Regions from separate parts of the Actinokineospora sp. UTMC 2448 genome, predicted to be linked through region 1. Evidence: riboswitches for the same ligand, from Rfam matches in the RefSeq annotation. Region 1 holds a riboswitch; the other holds the start of a gene.
The links. Region 1 has a riboswitch for thiamine pyrophosphate ahead of thiC (phosphomethylpyrimidine synthase ThiC). Riboswitches for the same ligand answer to the same signal wherever they lie in the genome.
Positions count from the first base shown of each region.

Region 2: it holds a riboswitch for thiamine pyrophosphate, as region 1 does, so the genes downstream of both, Actkin_RS03850 (thiamine ABC transporter substrate-binding protein) here and thiC (phosphomethylpyrimidine synthase ThiC) in region 1, are expected to answer to the same signal.

Region 1 covers NZ_CP031087.1:448,628-456,966, reverse strand. Annotated here, with positions in the region: gene Actkin_RS02305 (AAA family ATPase) at 1-277, shown strand, start outside; gene Actkin_RS02300 (peptide deformylase) at 446-1,015, opposite strand; gene Actkin_RS02295 (DUF3263 domain-containing protein) at 1,129-1,401, shown strand; gene Actkin_RS02290 (LytR C-terminal domain-containing protein) at 1,398-2,045, shown strand; gene Actkin_RS02285 (hypothetical protein) at 2,129-2,725, shown strand; gene Actkin_RS02280 (LysE family translocator) at 2,782-3,381, shown strand; gene Actkin_RS02275 (hypothetical protein) at 3,378-3,995, opposite strand; TPP riboswitch at 4,061-4,176, shown strand; gene thiC (phosphomethylpyrimidine synthase ThiC) at 4,173-5,819, shown strand; gene thiD (bifunctional hydroxymethylpyrimidine kinase/phosphomethylpyrimidine kinase) at 5,816-6,658, shown strand; gene Actkin_RS02260 (MarR family winged helix-turn-helix transcriptional regulator) at 6,624-7,046, opposite strand; gene Actkin_RS02255 (hypothetical protein) at 7,215-7,505, shown strand; gene Actkin_RS02250 (hypothetical protein) at 7,509-8,339, shown strand, end outside.
Region 2 covers NZ_CP031087.1:783,698-792,036, forward strand. Annotated here, with positions in the region: gene Actkin_RS03835 (Clp protease N-terminal domain-containing protein) at 1-462, shown strand, start outside; gene Actkin_RS03840 (alkaline phosphatase PhoX) at 560-1,714, shown strand; gene Actkin_RS03845 (4a-hydroxytetrahydrobiopterin dehydratase) at 1,733-2,035, opposite strand; TPP riboswitch at 2,071-2,182, shown strand; gene Actkin_RS03850 (thiamine ABC transporter substrate-binding protein) at 2,202-3,227, shown strand; gene Actkin_RS03855 (ABC transporter permease) at 3,191-4,774, shown strand; gene Actkin_RS03860 (ABC transporter ATP-binding protein) at 4,774-5,763, shown strand; gene Actkin_RS03865 (ABC transporter permease) at 5,901-6,737, opposite strand; gene Actkin_RS03870 (hypothetical protein) at 7,095-7,268, opposite strand; gene Actkin_RS03875 (ABC transporter ATP-binding protein) at 7,394-8,339, opposite strand, start outside.

The DNA of each region.
Region 1 (8,339 bases):
CACCGAGGCGCGCGCGGCGATCCTGGCGGCCACGGCGCGCAACACGCCGCTGGCGGAGGACGTGGACCTGGCGGCGTACGCCGAGGAGCTGGAGGGCTACTCGGCCGCCGACTGCGCCGCCCTGATCCGCGAGGCCGCGCTCACCGCGATGCGCGAGTCCCTGGACGCCAAGATCGTCACCGCCGCCCACCTGGCGACGGCCCGCGACCGGGTCCGCCCGTCACTGGACCCCGCGCAGCTGGCAGCCCTGGAGGCATACGCCCAAAGCCGCGCGTAGTCAATTCCAGATGACGGCATCATCTGGGCGGTCATGTCAGATGATGCCATCATCCGATCGACCGCGCCAGATGATGCGATCATATGATCAGGCCATCCAGATGATCGCGTCATATGACGGCGTCATCGGGATGGTCAGATCATCCGGATGATGCGACCATCCGGGTGGTCAGGCGAAGGGGTCGTCGCTGGTGGCGGGGTCCCATGACAGGCCGGGGGTGCCCCACTTGTTGGCCTTGAGCATGCGCTTGGCATCGCGGGAGTTCCGGCCGACCAGGCGGTTGAGGTAGAGGAGGCCGTCGAGGTGGTCGGTCTCGTGCTGCAGGCACCGGGCGAAGAAGCCGGTGCCCTCGACCTCGATCGGGTTGCCGTCGACGTCCTGCCCGGTCACCTTGGCCCAGGACGCGCGGCCCGTCGGGAACGCCTCGCCGGGCACGGACAGGCAGCCCTCCAGGTCGTCCTCCGGGTCCGGCATGCCCTCGGGGACCTCACTGGTGGTCAGCACCGGGTTGACCACGTGCCCGTAGTGGCGGGTGCCCTCGTCGTCGGGGCAGTCGTAGACGAACACGCGCAGGCCGATCCCGATCTGGTTCGCGGCGAGGCCGACCCCTCTGGCGGCGGCCATGGTCTCGAACATGTCGTCGACGAGGGCCTTGAGCTCGGCGTCGAACGCCTCGACCGGCTTGGTGGGCTGGTGCAGCACCGGCTCGCCGACGATCCGGATCGGGTGAACTGTCATACCCGCAGGGTAGAAGGAGATGACCGGGACGCGCCGGGGGACGTGACGATCACCTGGCCCGCTCACGTGGTGTAATGACCGCACGCGCCAGCGAAGTCGCCCGCGAGGAGCAGATGGACGCCGCCGAAGTGCCAGCCGAGGCCCCCGGTCTCAGCGACCGGGACCGAGCCTTCCTCGCCTTCGAGCGCCAGTGGTGGAAGGCCGCGGGCGCGAAGGACAAGGCGATCCGCGAGACCTTCGGCCTGTCCAGCACCCGCTACTACCAGCTGCTCAACGCCCTCCTCGAGACGCAGGAGGCCATGGCGGCCGACCCCATGCTGGTCAAGCGGCTGCGCAGGCTACGAGCCACCCGACGCGCCCGACGGCTGGGATTGGAGCCCCGATGACCACCGAACCGATGCGCCCCGCGCGGATAGCGGGACTGGCGCTGCTCGGCGTGGCGGCGGTCGCCACCGTGCTGGGCGTCGTCACGCTGCTCGGCGGCAACGGCGAGCCCAGCGCCGGTCAGACGAGCATCACCCTGCCCGCGGGCAGCACCACCCCGCCGACCGGCGCCACCACGGAGATCTCCGGCCCCGGCACCACCACCCCGCTCCCCCCGACGACCGGCGCGACCCAGCCCCCCACGGCCACCACCGAGCCCAGCGCCGTGCCCACCGCCCCCGGCGGCGGCCCCGGCACCACCGGCGGCCCGGGCGCCCCCGGCTCCCCCGACAACCGGCCGTCCTATCCGGACATGCAGGTCCGGGTCTACAACAACAGCACCATCAGCGGCCTCGCCGACCGCGCCGCCGCCGACCTCAGGGCAGCGGGCTGGAACGTCGTGGAGGTCGGCAACCACCAGGGCAGGCTCCACGAGACGACGGTGTACTTCCGCCCCGGCACCGACGAGGAGGCCGCCGCCCGCGCCCTCGCCGCCGCCTTCAAGATCCGCGTGGAACCCCGCTTCGCAGGCATCGAGAACGCCAGCCCCGGCGTCATCGTCATCGTCACCAAGGACTGGGCCGAGCGCGCCCCAAGCAAGGGCTGAGGCTGTCGAAGGCCCGGCGATAACGGGTAACGCCTACCGCTTCACCGACGACGCACAGCAGGTCCGACGACCAAGGGGCCTGCGTGCGCGGTGTGGTGATTCTGCTGATGGTCCTGCTCGGTGCCTCCGGCTGCTCCACCGCAGTGGTCGGGCACCCGTCATCTGAACCCCTGCGCGCAACCGAGGTCATCCTCCTCAGTCCCATGTCCGCCCCGGAGGACACGGCGCGGTGGCGGATCACCGAGGAGGCGGTAGGCGACTGCCACTCGTCGAGCATCAGCCCGGCGAACTCCCGGGCCCGCCGGTGCTTCACGGAGGACTCGCAGGTCCTCGACCCTTGCTACGTGTCGCCCTTCGCCGGATCGGACGAGGCGCTTTGCCTGTCGGACCCCACGGGCGGCGACGCGGTCAGAATCGTCATCACGTCCGATGCGTCAGGGCCGCCCGGTGACGCTCCCCCCTCGGGCAACCCGTGGTTCCTCGAGCTGGAGGACGGCCAGCGCTGCGGGATGATGGGCGGCGCGACGACCACGCTCAGCGGGATGCGCATGAACTACGCCTGCGATGACGGTTACGGATACGGCGACGTCGAGCAGAGCGCGAAGATCTGGACGCTGTTCTTCCAGTCCGATGGTTCGCCCGAGGTCATCGAGGTTTCGGTGCGGACGGCGTGGTTCTGAGGGGTCGGTGAAAACCGCTTTCCCCCGACCGGCCGACGCACGCACCATCTGCGGGTATGACCGGTTCCAGCATCGTCGCCTTCCTCGTCGCGTCGTTCACCCTGGCCATGGTGCCTGGGGTGGGGACGGCGATGCTGCTGCGACAGTCCGTGCGCGGGGGCCGGAAGGCGGCGGTGGCGACCGTGGTGGGGATGGAGGTCGGGGTCGCCGTGTGGGCGTTGGCGGCGGCGTTGGGGCTGTCGGTGTTGTTGGTGGCCTCTGAGATCGCCTACCAGGGGTTGCGGATCGCCGGGGTGGTCGTGCTCATTGGGTTCGGGATCAAGGCGCTGCTCGCTCGGGGTGCCGGGGAGCTGGGGGAGGCGCCGGGCGGGAGCGGCTTCCGGTCGGGGCTGGTGGTGAACCTCGCCAACCCGAAGCTCGCCGTGTTCGCGGTGTCGTTCCTGCCGCAGTTCGTCGAGCCGGACGCCGGGCGGTGGGTGCTGGTGCTGCTGGCCGCCGCCTGGGTCGTCATCGACACGATCTGGTACCTGCTCGTCCTCGCCCTGCTCACGCGGGTGATGGACGCCCTGAAGCGGCCCCGGGTGCGGACGGTCCTGGAGCGCATCTCCGGGGTCGCCCTGGTCGGCCTCGGGATCAAGCTCGCCGTCGAGGGCTAGGCGCGCCAGGGCAGGTCGGGGAGGGCCGTCATCGCGGCGTAGCCGGGCGACTCGGCCAGTTCCTCGGCCCGCCCGGCCAGCAGCAGGACGCGGATGCGCCGGGCCTGCGCCGCGGTGAACGTCTCGCCGACGAGCAGGAACGGCAGCGTCAGCCGCCAGAACGCGACCACGGTGTCGCGGTGGCGGTCGGCAGCGCGCAGTGCGGCGACGGCCACCCGCAGGGTGTGCTCGTTCTGCGTCATCGCCACCGGCATGCCGCCGTGGTCCCACGCCCAGCGGGACTGGTCGGCGCGGGCGCAGGTCAGGCAGCCCGGGTCGCCGGTGCCGAGTTCGGCGCGGCAGGCCGGGCACGGGATCAGCCGCAGCGCCCAGTCGGTGCACGTCCACGGGTACACCCCGGCTGGCTCGGCGAGCACGTCGGCGGCCAGGTCGCGGTCGGCGGTGTCGTCGCCGCGCAGGGCCTCCCAGTCGGCCTTCCAGTACGCGTCGACGGCATCGGCGCAGGTGGCGCACGTCGGGTAGCCCCGGCCGAGCGGGTCGCCGCAGCCCGCGCACGGCCGCACCGCATCGGGTCGGGCCAGGAGCCGCGCTCCCGGCGGGTACGGCCGCGCCATGGTCGACAACCCTAATGCTCACTTGGCAGCCACGCCCCCCGCCGGCTAGGGTCGGCCTCGGAGAAAACCCAGAACGCGGGAGCTCGCGCCAAGGCGGGCTGAGAGGGCGACCGACACCGGTGTCGCCGACCGCTGAACCTGACCGGGTAATGCCGGCGTAGGAAGGACAGCGTCCCCGTGACCGCTCTTGACGACCGTTCCGTGCGTCCTGCCGTCACCACCGGGCCCATCGAGGGCTCGCACAAGCGCTACACCGAGGTGGACGGCCTGCGCGTCCCCGTGCGCCGGGTCGAGCTGACCAACGGCGAACACCTCGACCTCTACGACACCTCCGGCCCGTACACCGACGCCGATGCCCACATCGACGTCCACTCCGGACTCCCGCGGCTGCGCGAGTCCTGGATCGCCGAGCGTGAGCCGGTGAACGGCGCCGTCACCCAGCTGGCGTACGCCAAGGCCGGGATCATCACCAAGGAGATGCGCTTCGTCGCCGCGCGCGAGGGCATGGACCCCGAGTTCGTGCGGCAGGAGGTGGCGATCGGCCGGGCGGTGATCCCGGTCAACCGCCGCCACCCCGAGGTCGAGCCCGCGATCATCGGCAAGAAGTTCCTTGTCAAGATCAACGCCAACATCGGCAACTCGGCGGTGACCTCCTCGATCGAGGAGGAGGTGGAGAAGATGGTGTGGGCGACCCGCTGGGGCGCCGACACGATCATGGACCTGTCCACCGGCAAGCGCATCCACGAGACCCGCGAGTGGATCATGCGCAACTCCCCCGTGCCGGTCGGCACCGTGCCGATCTACCAGGCGCTGGAGAAGGTGAACGGCGACCCGGCCAAGCTCAGCTGGGAGGTCTACCGCGACACCGTGATCGAGCAGTGCGAGCAGGGCGTCGACTACATGACGGTGCACGCGGGCGTGCTGCTGCGGTACGTGCCGCTCACCGCGCGGCGCGTCACCGGCATCGTCTCCCGCGGCGGCTCGATCATGGCGGCGTGGTGCCTGGCCCACCACAAGGAGTCGTTCCTCTACACGCACTTCGAGGAGCTCTGCGACATCCTGCGCGCCTACGACGTGACCTTCTCCCTCGGCGACGGCCTGCGCCCCGGCTCGATCGCCGACGCCAACGACGAGGCCCAGTTCGCCGAGCTGCGCACCCTCGGTGAGCTGACGCACATCGCCAGGGCCAAGGACGTCCAGGTGATGATCGAGGGACCCGGGCACGTGCCGATGCACAAGATCGCCGAGAACGTGCGGCTGGAGGAGGAGCTGTGCGGCGAGGCGCCGTTCTACACCCTCGGTCCACTCGCGACGGACGTGGCGCCCGGCTACGACCACATCACCTCGGCCATCGGCGCGGCGCAGATCGGCTGGCTGGGCACGGCGATGCTGTGCTACGTCACGCCCAAGGAGCACCTGGGCCTGCCCAACCGCGATGACGTCAAGACCGGCGTCATCACCTACAAGATCGCCGCGCACAGCGCCGACCTGGCCAAGGGCCACCGGCGCGCGCAGGAGCGCGACGACGCGCTGTCCAAGGCGCGCTTCGAGTTCCGCTGGACCGACCAGTTCAACCTCTCGCTCGACCCGGACACCGCGCGCTCGTTCCACGACGAGACGCTGCCCGCCGAGCCCGCCAAGACCGCGCACTTCTGCTCGATGTGCGGGCCGAAGTTCTGCTCGATGAAGATCACCCAGGACGTGCGCCGCTACGCCGAGGAGCACGGGCTCGACTCCGCGGAGGCCATCGAGGCGGGCATGGCCGCCAAGTCCGAGGAGTTCGCCGACCAGGGCGGCAAGGTGTACCTGCCGGTGGTCAAGTGACCCCGCCGCGGGCGCTCACGATCGCCGGGTCGGACTCCGGCGGCGGCGCCGGGCTGCAGGCCGACCTGCGCACGTTCTTCGCCTGCGGCGTGCACGGCATGACCGCCGTGACCGCGGTGACGGTGCAGAACTCCGTGGGCGTCAGCGGCTATACGGTGATCCCGCCGGAGGTGGTGGCCGCGCAGATCCGCGCGGTCGCCACCGACATCGGCGTGCAGGCGGCGAAGACGGGCATGCTGGCCACCGCGGAGACCATCGCCGCGGTGGCCGCCGCTGTCGACGAAGTCCACATCGGACCGCTCGTGGTCGATCCGGTGGCCGCGTCGATGCACGGCGACCAGCTGCTGCGCGACGAGGCGCTGGACGCGCTGAAGACGCTGCTGTTCCCGCGCGCGACCCTGATCACCCCGAACCTCGACGAGGTCCGGCTGCTGACCGGCATCGACGTGACCGACCGGGCCGGGCAGCGGGAGGCGGCCAGGGCGCTGCACGCGTTCGGCCCGGAGTGGGTGCTGGTCAAGGGCGGGCACCTGTGGACCGACCCGTCCTGTGTGGACCTTCTTTACGACGGATCGGAGTTCGTCGAGCTGGACGGTCCGCGCTTCGACGTGCGCCACACCCACGGCAGCGGTGACACGCTGGCGTCGGTGGTCACCTCGGCGCTGGCGAAGGGCAACACGCTGCCGGACGCCGTGCGCGCGGCGAAGGCGTTCATCGTGGAGTCGGTGCGGCACGCGTACCCGCTGGGGGCGGGCGTCGGCCCGGTGTCGCCGCTGTGGCGGCTGCCGGACGCGGCGGCGTTCCTCACTCCGCCAGCAGCGACTCCAGCACGGGGATAGCGGCGACCAGGGTGGCCAGCTCGGCCTCGGTGAGCCGGTCGAGCCGCTTGCCGAGGTCGCGCACCCGGTTGGAGCGCACGCCGGAGACGATCCGCGCGCCCTCCTCGGTGGCCTTCACCAGCCATGCCCGCCGGTCGGCCGGATCGGGCTCGCGCCCGACGTAGCCCGCCTCCACGAGCGCGGCCACGATCCGCGACATCGTCGGCGCGGCCACGTTCTCCCGCGCGGCGAGGTCACCGAGCCGCTGCTCGCCCGATGTGACCAAAGTGGACAAAGCCGAGATCGACCCGTGGCCGAGCCCGGCACTGCCGGACCGCCGCAGCGACCGCGACAGCCGCCCGATCGCCAGGTACAGCCGGGCCGCGATGTCAGTCTCCGCAGAGCTCATCCGGTTATTGTGGCCGCATCCGGGGAGCGGACGAACCCGACCCTCCACCAGCCCCCGGCCGCGCAGTTCGCCGTTAGCCCAATCGATCTACATATCCGCGTTCGGCGTACATAACGCATCCACGTCGCTACATTCTGGGTCCGGCAGCCCGAAACACCAGGGGGAATCGTGTCCGGATTCGAGGTCGACGTCGACCGTGCGCATCAAGCAGCGACCGTGTCGCTACCGCAGGCGGCCTTCCACCTCGCCCGCCCGGCCTCCCTCCTCAAGCAGCACGAGGGATTGCACCGCGACGGCGGAGAAAGCCTTCCCGCCCTTGACGCGCTCCAGGTGACGTATGCCACTTATAGCGACAACCTGGCGGCTCGCCTGGTGGATGCGGTCGGCATCATCCACGAGACCGCCCAGGCCTTGGAAAAGATAGTCCTCCTGTACCGCCGAGCCGACGGACAGGGGTGAACAATGGCCGGTCCCTGGCCCTCGGAGGCCGACATCCACGCCAGCGCCGATCTACTCGCCCAGAAGTTCTTCGAACTCATGGTGCACACCAACCCGTTCGGCGCCGAAACCGCGCACAACTGGCTCGCCACGAACAAACCGATGTTCCACCAGCGGTCCGAGTCGTTCATCACGCTGGATCCACAGAAGATCATAGACGAGATGGAGCGCGCGCAGTCCGCCGCGAGCGCGGTGGCATATGATCTTTCCGAGGAGTTCAGGGCAGCCATGCGGCAGGCCCGCGATCACCTGTCGGACTGGCTTGGCCCCGCTGCGGACGCCTTTCGTCAGCAGCTCACGCATATCGAAGCCTTCACCAATCGCCATAGTGATCTCATCACCAGGTCGGTTGGCGCTCTGGGCGCATCGGTCGCGGTGGCGACACATGTTCGCCGGGACTACCTGGAATTGGCAGACAACACGGTCAGCGCCATTGACAAGGTGATCAGGGACGGCGAGCAGTCCGGAGCGGCGTTCGCGTTGAAGATCGGCGGCGGCATCGCGAAGACCGTGATCGGCGCCCTCGCGGACCCCAGGACCGCCTTGGCCACGGTTGCGCAGGGAGTGATCGATTTCGCCGTGGAGACGGTGGACTACGGGATCAAGGGAGCCGACTTCAACGAGGTGCTCGGCTCCTACGTGCACGAGGAGGACCGGCTGCGCCGGGATTACGAGGCGGAACTCGACGCGATCAGCCACTCGCTGCGACTGGCGGACGGCGACTTGGCCGACGAGGCCTTCTCGATGTACCGCCCGCTGCCGTCGAACACCGACGTCGACAGCCCCGACTTTCGT
Region 2 (8,339 bases), 340 kb from region 1:
ATCGGCCACTTCGTGGACCGGGCCCGGCGGTCCGGGGCGTCCTGGTCGGACATCGGGACCAGCATGGGCGTGACCAAGCAGGCCGCGCAGAAGCGGTTCGTGCCGCAGCAGCCGGAATCGCCGGAGACGGACCTGCGGATCTTCGAGCGCTACACCGACGGGGCGCGGGCCGCGCTGGTCGGGGCGCAGGACGCCGCGCGCGAGCGGGGGCACGAGACGATCGAGCCCGCGCACATCGTCCTCGCGCTGCTCGCCGACCCCGAGCTGGCCGGACGCGACGACGCGGACGAGCTGCGGGCGGAGGCCGAGCGCGCGTTGCCCGAGCCGGGGACCGAGCGGCGCACGCACATCCCGTTCGCGCCGTCGGCCAAGAAGGCGCTGGAACTGGCCCACCGGGAGGCGCTGCGCAGGCAGGACCGCGACGTCACCGTCGAGCACCTGCTCGTCGGCGCGACGGCCTGACTTCACCGGCCGGTCCGAAAAGGATCATCCCGACGACACGCGTTCCGGCTACTGTTCGCCACGCAATTCCCACGCACAGTGACGTGATCGGAGTGTCATGGAACGGCGTAACTTCTTGCGGGTCGCGGTGGTCGGCGGCGCGGCGGCGGCGTTCGGCGGGGCGTCGTGGAGCCAGGCGTTCGCGGCGACCGCCCAGCCGGGGCCGAGCCCCTACGGCCCGCTGCAGGCCGCGGACGCCAACGGCATCCGGCTGCCCGCCGGGTTCACCAGCCGGGTCGTCGCGCGGTCCGGGCAGCGGGTGGCGGGCACCAGCTACACCTGGCACCCCGCCCCGGACGGCGGCGCGGTGTTCGCCGACGGCAGCGGGTGGATCTACGTGTCCAACAGCGAGGTCTCCAGCACCGGCGGCGTCGGCGCGATCAAGTTCAACTCCTCCGGGCAGATCACCGGGGCCTACCGCACGCTGTCCAACACCAACGTCAACTGCGCGGGCGGCGCCACGCCGTGGAACACCTGGCTGTCCTGCGAGGAGGTCTCCACCGGCCGGGTCTACGAGACCGACCCGTGGGGCGTGAACGCCGCCGTCGTCCGACCGGCGATGGGCCGGTTCAAGCACGAGGCGTGCGCCGTCGACGCCGACCACCGCTACGTCTACATGACCGAGGACGTCAGCGACGGCTGCTTCTACCGCTTCCGCCCGAACACCTGGGGCGACCTCTCCAGCGGCACGCTGCAGGTCATGAAGGGCTCCACCGCCACCAGCGGCTCGGTGACCTGGGCGAACGTCCCCGACCCCGACGGCAGCCCGACCGCGACCCGCTACCAGGTCTCCGGCGCGAAGAAGTTCAACGGCGGCGAGGGCTGCTACTACGCGGACGGCACGTGCTGGTTCACCACGAAGGGCGACGGCCGGGTGTGGGCGTACAACGCCACGAACTCGACCATCTCGCTGACCTACGACGACTCGCTCGTCAGCGGGACGGCCCCGCTCACCGGCGTCGACAACGTCACCGGCGCGTCCAACGGCGACCTGTTCGTCGCCGAGGACGGCGGCAACATGGAGATCTGCATCATCACCCCGGACGGCATCGTGGCGCCGTTCCTGCAGGTCACCGGGCAGTCCAGCTCGGAGATCACCGGCCCGGCGTTCACCCCCGCAGGCAACCGGCTGTACTTCTCCTCACAGCGCGGCACGACCGGCAGCAGCAGCGGCGGCATCACCTACGAGGTCACCGGCCCGTTCCGGAGCTGACCGGGAGGGCGGCGCGGCTCAGCCCGCGCCGCCCATCGCCTCGATCACCCCGTCGATCTCCTGGGCGAGGCTCACGTCGCACTGGGTGAGCCCGTTCGCCGAGTGCGTGGTGCAGCGGAAGGTCAGGGTCCGCCACCGGATGTCGATGTCGGGGTGGTGGTTGTCGTTCTCGGCGATCTCGGCGACCCGGTTGACCACCTGGATCGCCTGGGAGAACGACTCCAGCTCGACCTCGCGCACCAGGGCGCCGTCGTCGAGGCGCCACGCGGTGAGCACGCCGAGCGCCTTGCCCACCTCGGTCTCGTTCAGCAGTTCAGCCATGGCCCCCATCCTGGCCCGATCGCGGGGCGTACGCTCGACGCTGCCACGGGAGTCCGGTAGCGCCGGGCTGAGAGGAGGGCGTGGAGCCCTCGACCGTCACACCTGATCAGGGTCATGCCTGCGCAGGAAGGGCCTCGTGGCGCGCACGCCCCGAGGAGGATGTCCCATGCGTCGAATGGCGATCGCCCTGTTCGCCCTGCTGCTGGCGGGTTGCTCGCTCAGCGGAGACGACAAGCCGGGTGACCGCACAGTCGTGCTGGTCACCCACGACTCGTTCGCCCACGACCCGGCGGTGTTCGACAGGTTCACCGCCGAGACCGGCATCCGCGTGGAGGTGCGCAAGAGCGGCGACGCGGGCGCGCTGACCAACCAGCTGGTGCTCACCAAGGCCAGCCCGCTGGGCGACGTCGCCTTCGGCGTCGACACCACCTTCGCCTCCCGCGCGCTGGACGAGGGCGTCTTCGCCGAGTACCGCTCACCCGCGGCGGCCGAGGGGCCGCAGCGCTACGCCGTCGATGACAGCGGCAGGTTGACCGCGGTCGACGTGGGCGACGTGTGCGTCAACGTCGACGTCGCCGCGCTGGAGTCCCGCGGCCTTCCCGTGCCCACCGGCTACGCCGACCTGGCCGACCCGAAGTACAAGGACCTGCTCGTCGTCGAGGACCCGGCGACGTCGTCGCCCGGCCTGGCGTTCCTGCTCGGCACCGTGGCGAGCTTCCGCGACGGCTGGGTCGGGTACTGGGAGAAGCTGCGCGCCAACGGCGTGCTCGTCGTCAGCGGCTGGGAAGAGGCCTACACGCAGGAGTTCTCCGGCTCGTCGGGCCAGGGGCCGCGCCCGATCGTGGTGTCCTACGCGTCCTCGCCGTCGGCGGAGATCGGCGAGGACGGCGAGCCGCGCACGCGGGCCGTGCTGGACACCTGCTTCCGCCAGGTCGAGTACGCGGGCGTGCTCGCCAACGCCAAGAACCCCGAGGACGCGGGCAAGGTGGTCGACCTGCTGCTGTCCCCGGAGTTCCAGCGGACCGTCCCGGAGATGATGTACGTCTACCCGGCGCGCGAGGGCGTCGAACTGCCCGAGGCGTGGGCGAAGGCCGCGCCGCTGCCGGAGAACCCGGCAACGCTGCCCGCGGCCGAGATCCAGGCGAACCGGGAGCGGTGGATCGAGCAGTGGCGCGCGGCCGTCCAGGGCTGAGCCCGGCCCTGCTGGGCCTGCTGCCGCTGGCGTTCCTGGCGGTGTTCTTCGCCTGGCCGGTGGGCGCGATCGTCCGGCTCGGCTTGGACGCCGCCGCGCTCGACGTGCTCGCCGATCCCAGCACCTGGCGGATCGTGGCGTTCACCCTCGGGCAGGCGGCCGCGGCGACGCTGGTCGCGGTGGTCGCCGGTCTGCCGGTGGCGTTCCTGCTGGCCAGGGTCGCCCTGCCGGGCATGGCGGTGGTCCGCGCGCTGGTGCTGGTGCCGTTCGTGCTGCCCACGGTCGTGGTCGGGCTGGCCTTCCGCGGCCTGCTCGGCGGCGGGGTGCTGCCGATCGTGCTGGCCAACGCGTTCTTCAACGTCGCGGTCGTCGCCCGCACGGTCGGCGGGCTGTGGGCGCACCTCGACCGACGGGCCGAGGACGCCGCGCGCTCGCTGGGGGCGTCGCGGTGGCGGACGTTCACCGCGGTGACCCTGCCCGCGCTCACGCCCGCGCTGGGGTCGGCGGCCGCGGTCGTGTTCCTGTTCTGCGCGACCAGCTTCGGCGTGGTCCTGCTGCTGGGCGGGGCGCGGTTCCGGACGCTGGAGACCGAGATCTACCTGCGCACGGTCGAGCTGCTGGACCTCTCGGGCGCGAGCGCGCTGTCGTTGGTGCAGGTCACCGCGGTGGTCGTGGTGCTGGTCCTGGGCGCGCGGGCACGGCGCAGGCGCGAGGCCGCGCTGAAGCTGCGCGCGCGGGTGGAGAGCGCGCGGCGTCCGGTCGGCGGTGAGTGGTGGGTCGTCGGGGCCGCGTACGCGGTGGTGGCGCTGTTGGTCGTGCCGATCGCGTCCCTGGTGGCGCGGTCCGTCGACGGTGGTTTCGCCGGGTACAGGGCGCTGTCGGGCACCGGGCACGCGGGGTCGCTGTCGGTCACCGGGTGGGAGGCCGCGGCCAACTCGCTGCGCACGGCGACGGACGCGACCGTGCTGGCGCTGGTCCTCGGGGTGAGCGCGGCGGTGGCGCTGGTGTCGCTGCGTCGGGCGCGGTTCATCGACGCGCTGGACACCGCGCTGATGCTGCCGCTGGGGGTGTCGGCGGTGACGGTCGGGTTCGGCTACCTGATCACGCTGGACGCGCTGCCCGGCGACCTGCGCACCTCGGCGGCGCTCGTGCCGCTGGCGCAGGCGCTTGTCGTGACACCGTTGGTGATCCGGCTCGTCCTGCCGGTGCTGAGGTCGATCGACGAGCGGCTGCGCCAGGCGGCGGCGACGCTGGGCGCGGGCCCGTGGCGGGTGTGGCGGGAGGTCGACCTGCCGCTGGCGGGCCGCTCCCTGCTGGCCGCCGCGGGGTTCGGGTACGTCGTCGCGCTGGGCGAGTTCGGCGCGACCAGCTTCCTGGCCCGTCCCGACACCGCGACCCTCCCGGTCGTCATCGGGCGGCTGGTGTCGCGGCCGGGGGAGCTGAACTCGCAGATGGCGTACGCCGCGTGCACGCTGCTCATGGTGGTGACCGTCGCGGTGGCCCTGGTCGTGGAACGCCTGCGCGCGGGCGAGTTGGGGGAGTTCTGATGCTGTCCGTCTCCGGGCTCACCGTGCGGTACGGGTCGGTCACCGCGGTGTCCGATGTGGACCTGTCGATCGGCGACGGCGAGGTGTTGGCGCTGCTGGGGCCGTCCGGCTGCGGCAAGTCGACGTTGCTGCGCGCGGTCGCGGGTCTGGAGCCCGCCGAGGGGACCGTCTGCTGGGATGGCGCGGACCTGGCGGACGTGCCGGTGCACCGCCGCGGCTTCGGCCTGGTCTTCCAGGACGGCCAGCTGTTCCCGCACCGGGACGTGGCGGGCAACGTGGCCTTCGGCCTGCGGATGCAGGGGCGCAAGTCGCCCGAGCGCGTGGCCGAGTTGTTGACGTTGGTCGGGTTGGCGGGCTACGAGTCCCGGCGCGTGACGTCACTGTCCGGGGGTGAACAGCAGCGCGTCGCTCTGGCCCGTGCGCTGGCCCCGCGTCCCCGCCTGCTGCTGCTGGACGAGCCACTGTCCGCTTTGGACAGGGCCATGCGCGAGCAACTGGCCATGGACCTCGCCACCCTCCTGCGCGCCGCCGGGACCACCGCCATGGTCGTCACCCACGACCACGACGAGGCCTTCACCCTCGCCGACCGGGTCGCGGTGATGAACGCGGGCCGCGTCAACCAGACCGGCGACCCCGCGGAGGTCTGGCGGCGCCCGGTGGACGAGGAGACCGCCCGCTTCCTGGGCTGCACGACCTTCCTCCCCGGAAGGGTGGCGAACGGCGTGCTGACGTGCGAGTTCGGCGCCATCCCCCTGTCCGCCCCGGATGGTGCCGTCCACGTGGGCCTCCGCCCCGCCGCCCTGCGCCCGGCCCCCGCTGGTGTCGCAGGCAAGGTGACCGGCCGCGTCCACCGCCACGACCACGTCCGTCTGGTCGTGGACGCGGGCCGGGCGGTGGACGCCGTGGCCGAGGTGACCAACGCCCCTTCCGTGGGCGACGAGGTGACTCTGGCGTTGGACGAGACGGGAGTGGCGATCATCGGCCCCTGACCGCACGAACACCCGACGCCCCCGCTCTCCCGACACCGACCTGCCGCGATCGGAGCGCCGCGGCCGACGAGCCTCACGATCTCCAGCCTCGCCCCGAGCCGCCGCCCGCCTGAGGCGGACCGCGGCCGGAAGTCCGCTCAGCCGTCCCGGGTGAGCATGCGGGAGAGGGCCACGGAGTAGCCGATGAGGATGTAGCAGCCTGCTCTGAGGACGCCTTCGGTGAGGGTGGGCCAGGGGAGGGGGTCGCGGGCGACCTCGCCGATGGATTCCCAGCCGGAGGTGATCAGGACCGGGTCCAGCCAGTCGAGGGCGGGGATGGCGCTGAGGACGCCGGAGACGATCAGGAGGCCGAGGGCCACCGAGAGGACGATCAGCGGGTGGTCCGTCCAGGCCGAGACGGCCAGGCCGACCGCGGCGACGCCCCAGATCTGGATGGCGACCAGGAGCGCGGTCAGCAGGACGCGCCCCAGGCCGTCGGCGAAGGGGAGGCGGGTGGCGGAGACGGTCAGCATGCCGTCGCCGCCGAGCAGGATGATCCCGGTGATCGTGCCGGTGGCGGCCATCAGGAGGCACGCCAGCAGGGTCACCGTGGCGATCCCGAACGCCTTGATCGCCAGCAGGCGGGGCCTGCTCACCGGCGCCACCAGCAACGAGCGCAACGTCCCGTTGGTCGACTCCCCCGCCAGCGCGTCGGCGGCGAGGGTGGCGCCCACCAACGGCAGCAGCATGGTCAACGCCGCGAGCAGGGAGAAGATCGGCAGCATCAGCCCGTTCCCCGCCACCAGCGTCGACAGCCCCTCCCCGACCGGCCCATCCCCATCCGCGGCGATGCGGATGGCGATGCCCGCGATCACCGGCACAGCCGCCAGCAAACCGAGACCGACCAGCGTGCGCGGCCTGCGCAGCATCATCCGCAGCTCGGAGCGGAGCAGCCGCGCGATGGGGGCTTTGGTGCGTGGCAGCGGTATGGCCATGGGGGTCATCGCGGGCCTCCGGTCGCGGCCGGTTCGGTGGCGGTGTCCGCGGTTCCCGGTATGGCCGCCGGTAGACCGAGGCTGACCAGGTTGCGTGGTGTGCGCAGCGTCCGGCGCTGCTCGGAGTGGAGTAGGCGTGCGACGGGGGCTTTGGTGCGGGGCAGTGGTGTGGCGATGGTGGTCATCGCGGGCCTCCGGTCGCGGCCGATTCGGTGGCGGTGCTCGCAGTCCCCGGTATGGCCGCTGGCAGTCCGAGGCCGACCAGGGTGCGCGGCCTGCGCACCATCATCCGCAGCTCGGAGCGGAGCAGCCGCGCGATGGGGGCTTTGGTGCGTGGCAGTGGTGTGGCGATGGTGGTCATCGCGGGCCTTCGGTCGTGGCCGGTTCGGTGGCGGTGCCTGCGGTGCCCGCGGTGCCCGCGGTCCCCGGCACGGCTGCGGTTAGACCGCAGTCGACCGGGGTGCGGAGCATCCGGCGCGGTTCGGAGCGCGGCGGCTGCTTGATCGGGGTCTTGGCGAATCCGGGGGACATCGGTTCGGATGGTGGTCGGTCGAGGTGGGCCGGGGGGTGGGGCCTGTGCGGTGTGGTGGGCGGTTCGGGGCGCAGGGGTTGGGTGGTGGGGGGCTGGGTGTGTGGTGGTGGCTTGGCCATGGCGGTCATCGTGCGTCTCCGATCATGGCCAGTTCGGCGTCCAGGGAGTCGGTGGGGCTGGGTTCGGTCAGGCGGGCGAAGAGGTCCTCCAGGCCGGTGCGCTGCCTGCGGACCTCGTGGACGGGGACGCCTGCGCGCACCAGGGTCTCCACCACTGCCGGGGCGGTTGTGGTGGTGAGGTCGGCGAGGATGCCGTTCGGCACGGCGCGGGCCGGGATGCGGTTGTCGCGCAGCGCGTCCACGGCGTGGGTGACGTCTGGAGTGGACACCAGCAGGCCCGCGCTGTCGGCGTCCAGCAGGGTGGTCAGGTCGCCCTGGGCCACGACCGTGCCCTGGTGCAGGACGGCCACGTGGGTGCAGGTGGCCTCCACCTCGGCGAGCAGGTGCGAGGACACCAGCACCGTCGTGCCCGCCGCGTGGAGGTCGGCGATGACGGCGCGGACGTCGCGGGTGCCCGCCGGGTCGAGGCCGTTGGTCGGCTCGTCGAGGATGACGAACCGGCGTGGGGCCAGCAGGGCAGCGGCCAGGCCGAGGCGCTGCTTCATGCCCAGCGAGTAGGCCTTGAACCGGCGGTCGGCCGCCCCCGCGAGGCCGACCCGCTCCAATGCCTCGGACACCGCTGCCGGGATCGCCTGGGTGGCCAGCGCGGGCTCGGCGGCACCCATCCGCAGCAGGTTCTCCCGCCCCGACAGGAACGGGTGGAACCCCGGTCCCTCCACCAGCGCCCCCACCTCGGGCAGCGCCCGGGGCAGGCCGTCCGGCAGCCGGTGCCCCAGCAGCTCGACCTCGCCCGCCGTGGGCTCGACGAGGCCGAGCAGCATGCGGATCGTGGTGGTCTTGCCCGAGCCGTTCGGCCCGAGCATCCCCATCACGGACCCGGTGGGGACCTCGAGGTCGACGTGGTCGACAGCCACTGTCCCCCGGTACACCTTGCGCAACCCCCGTGTGCGC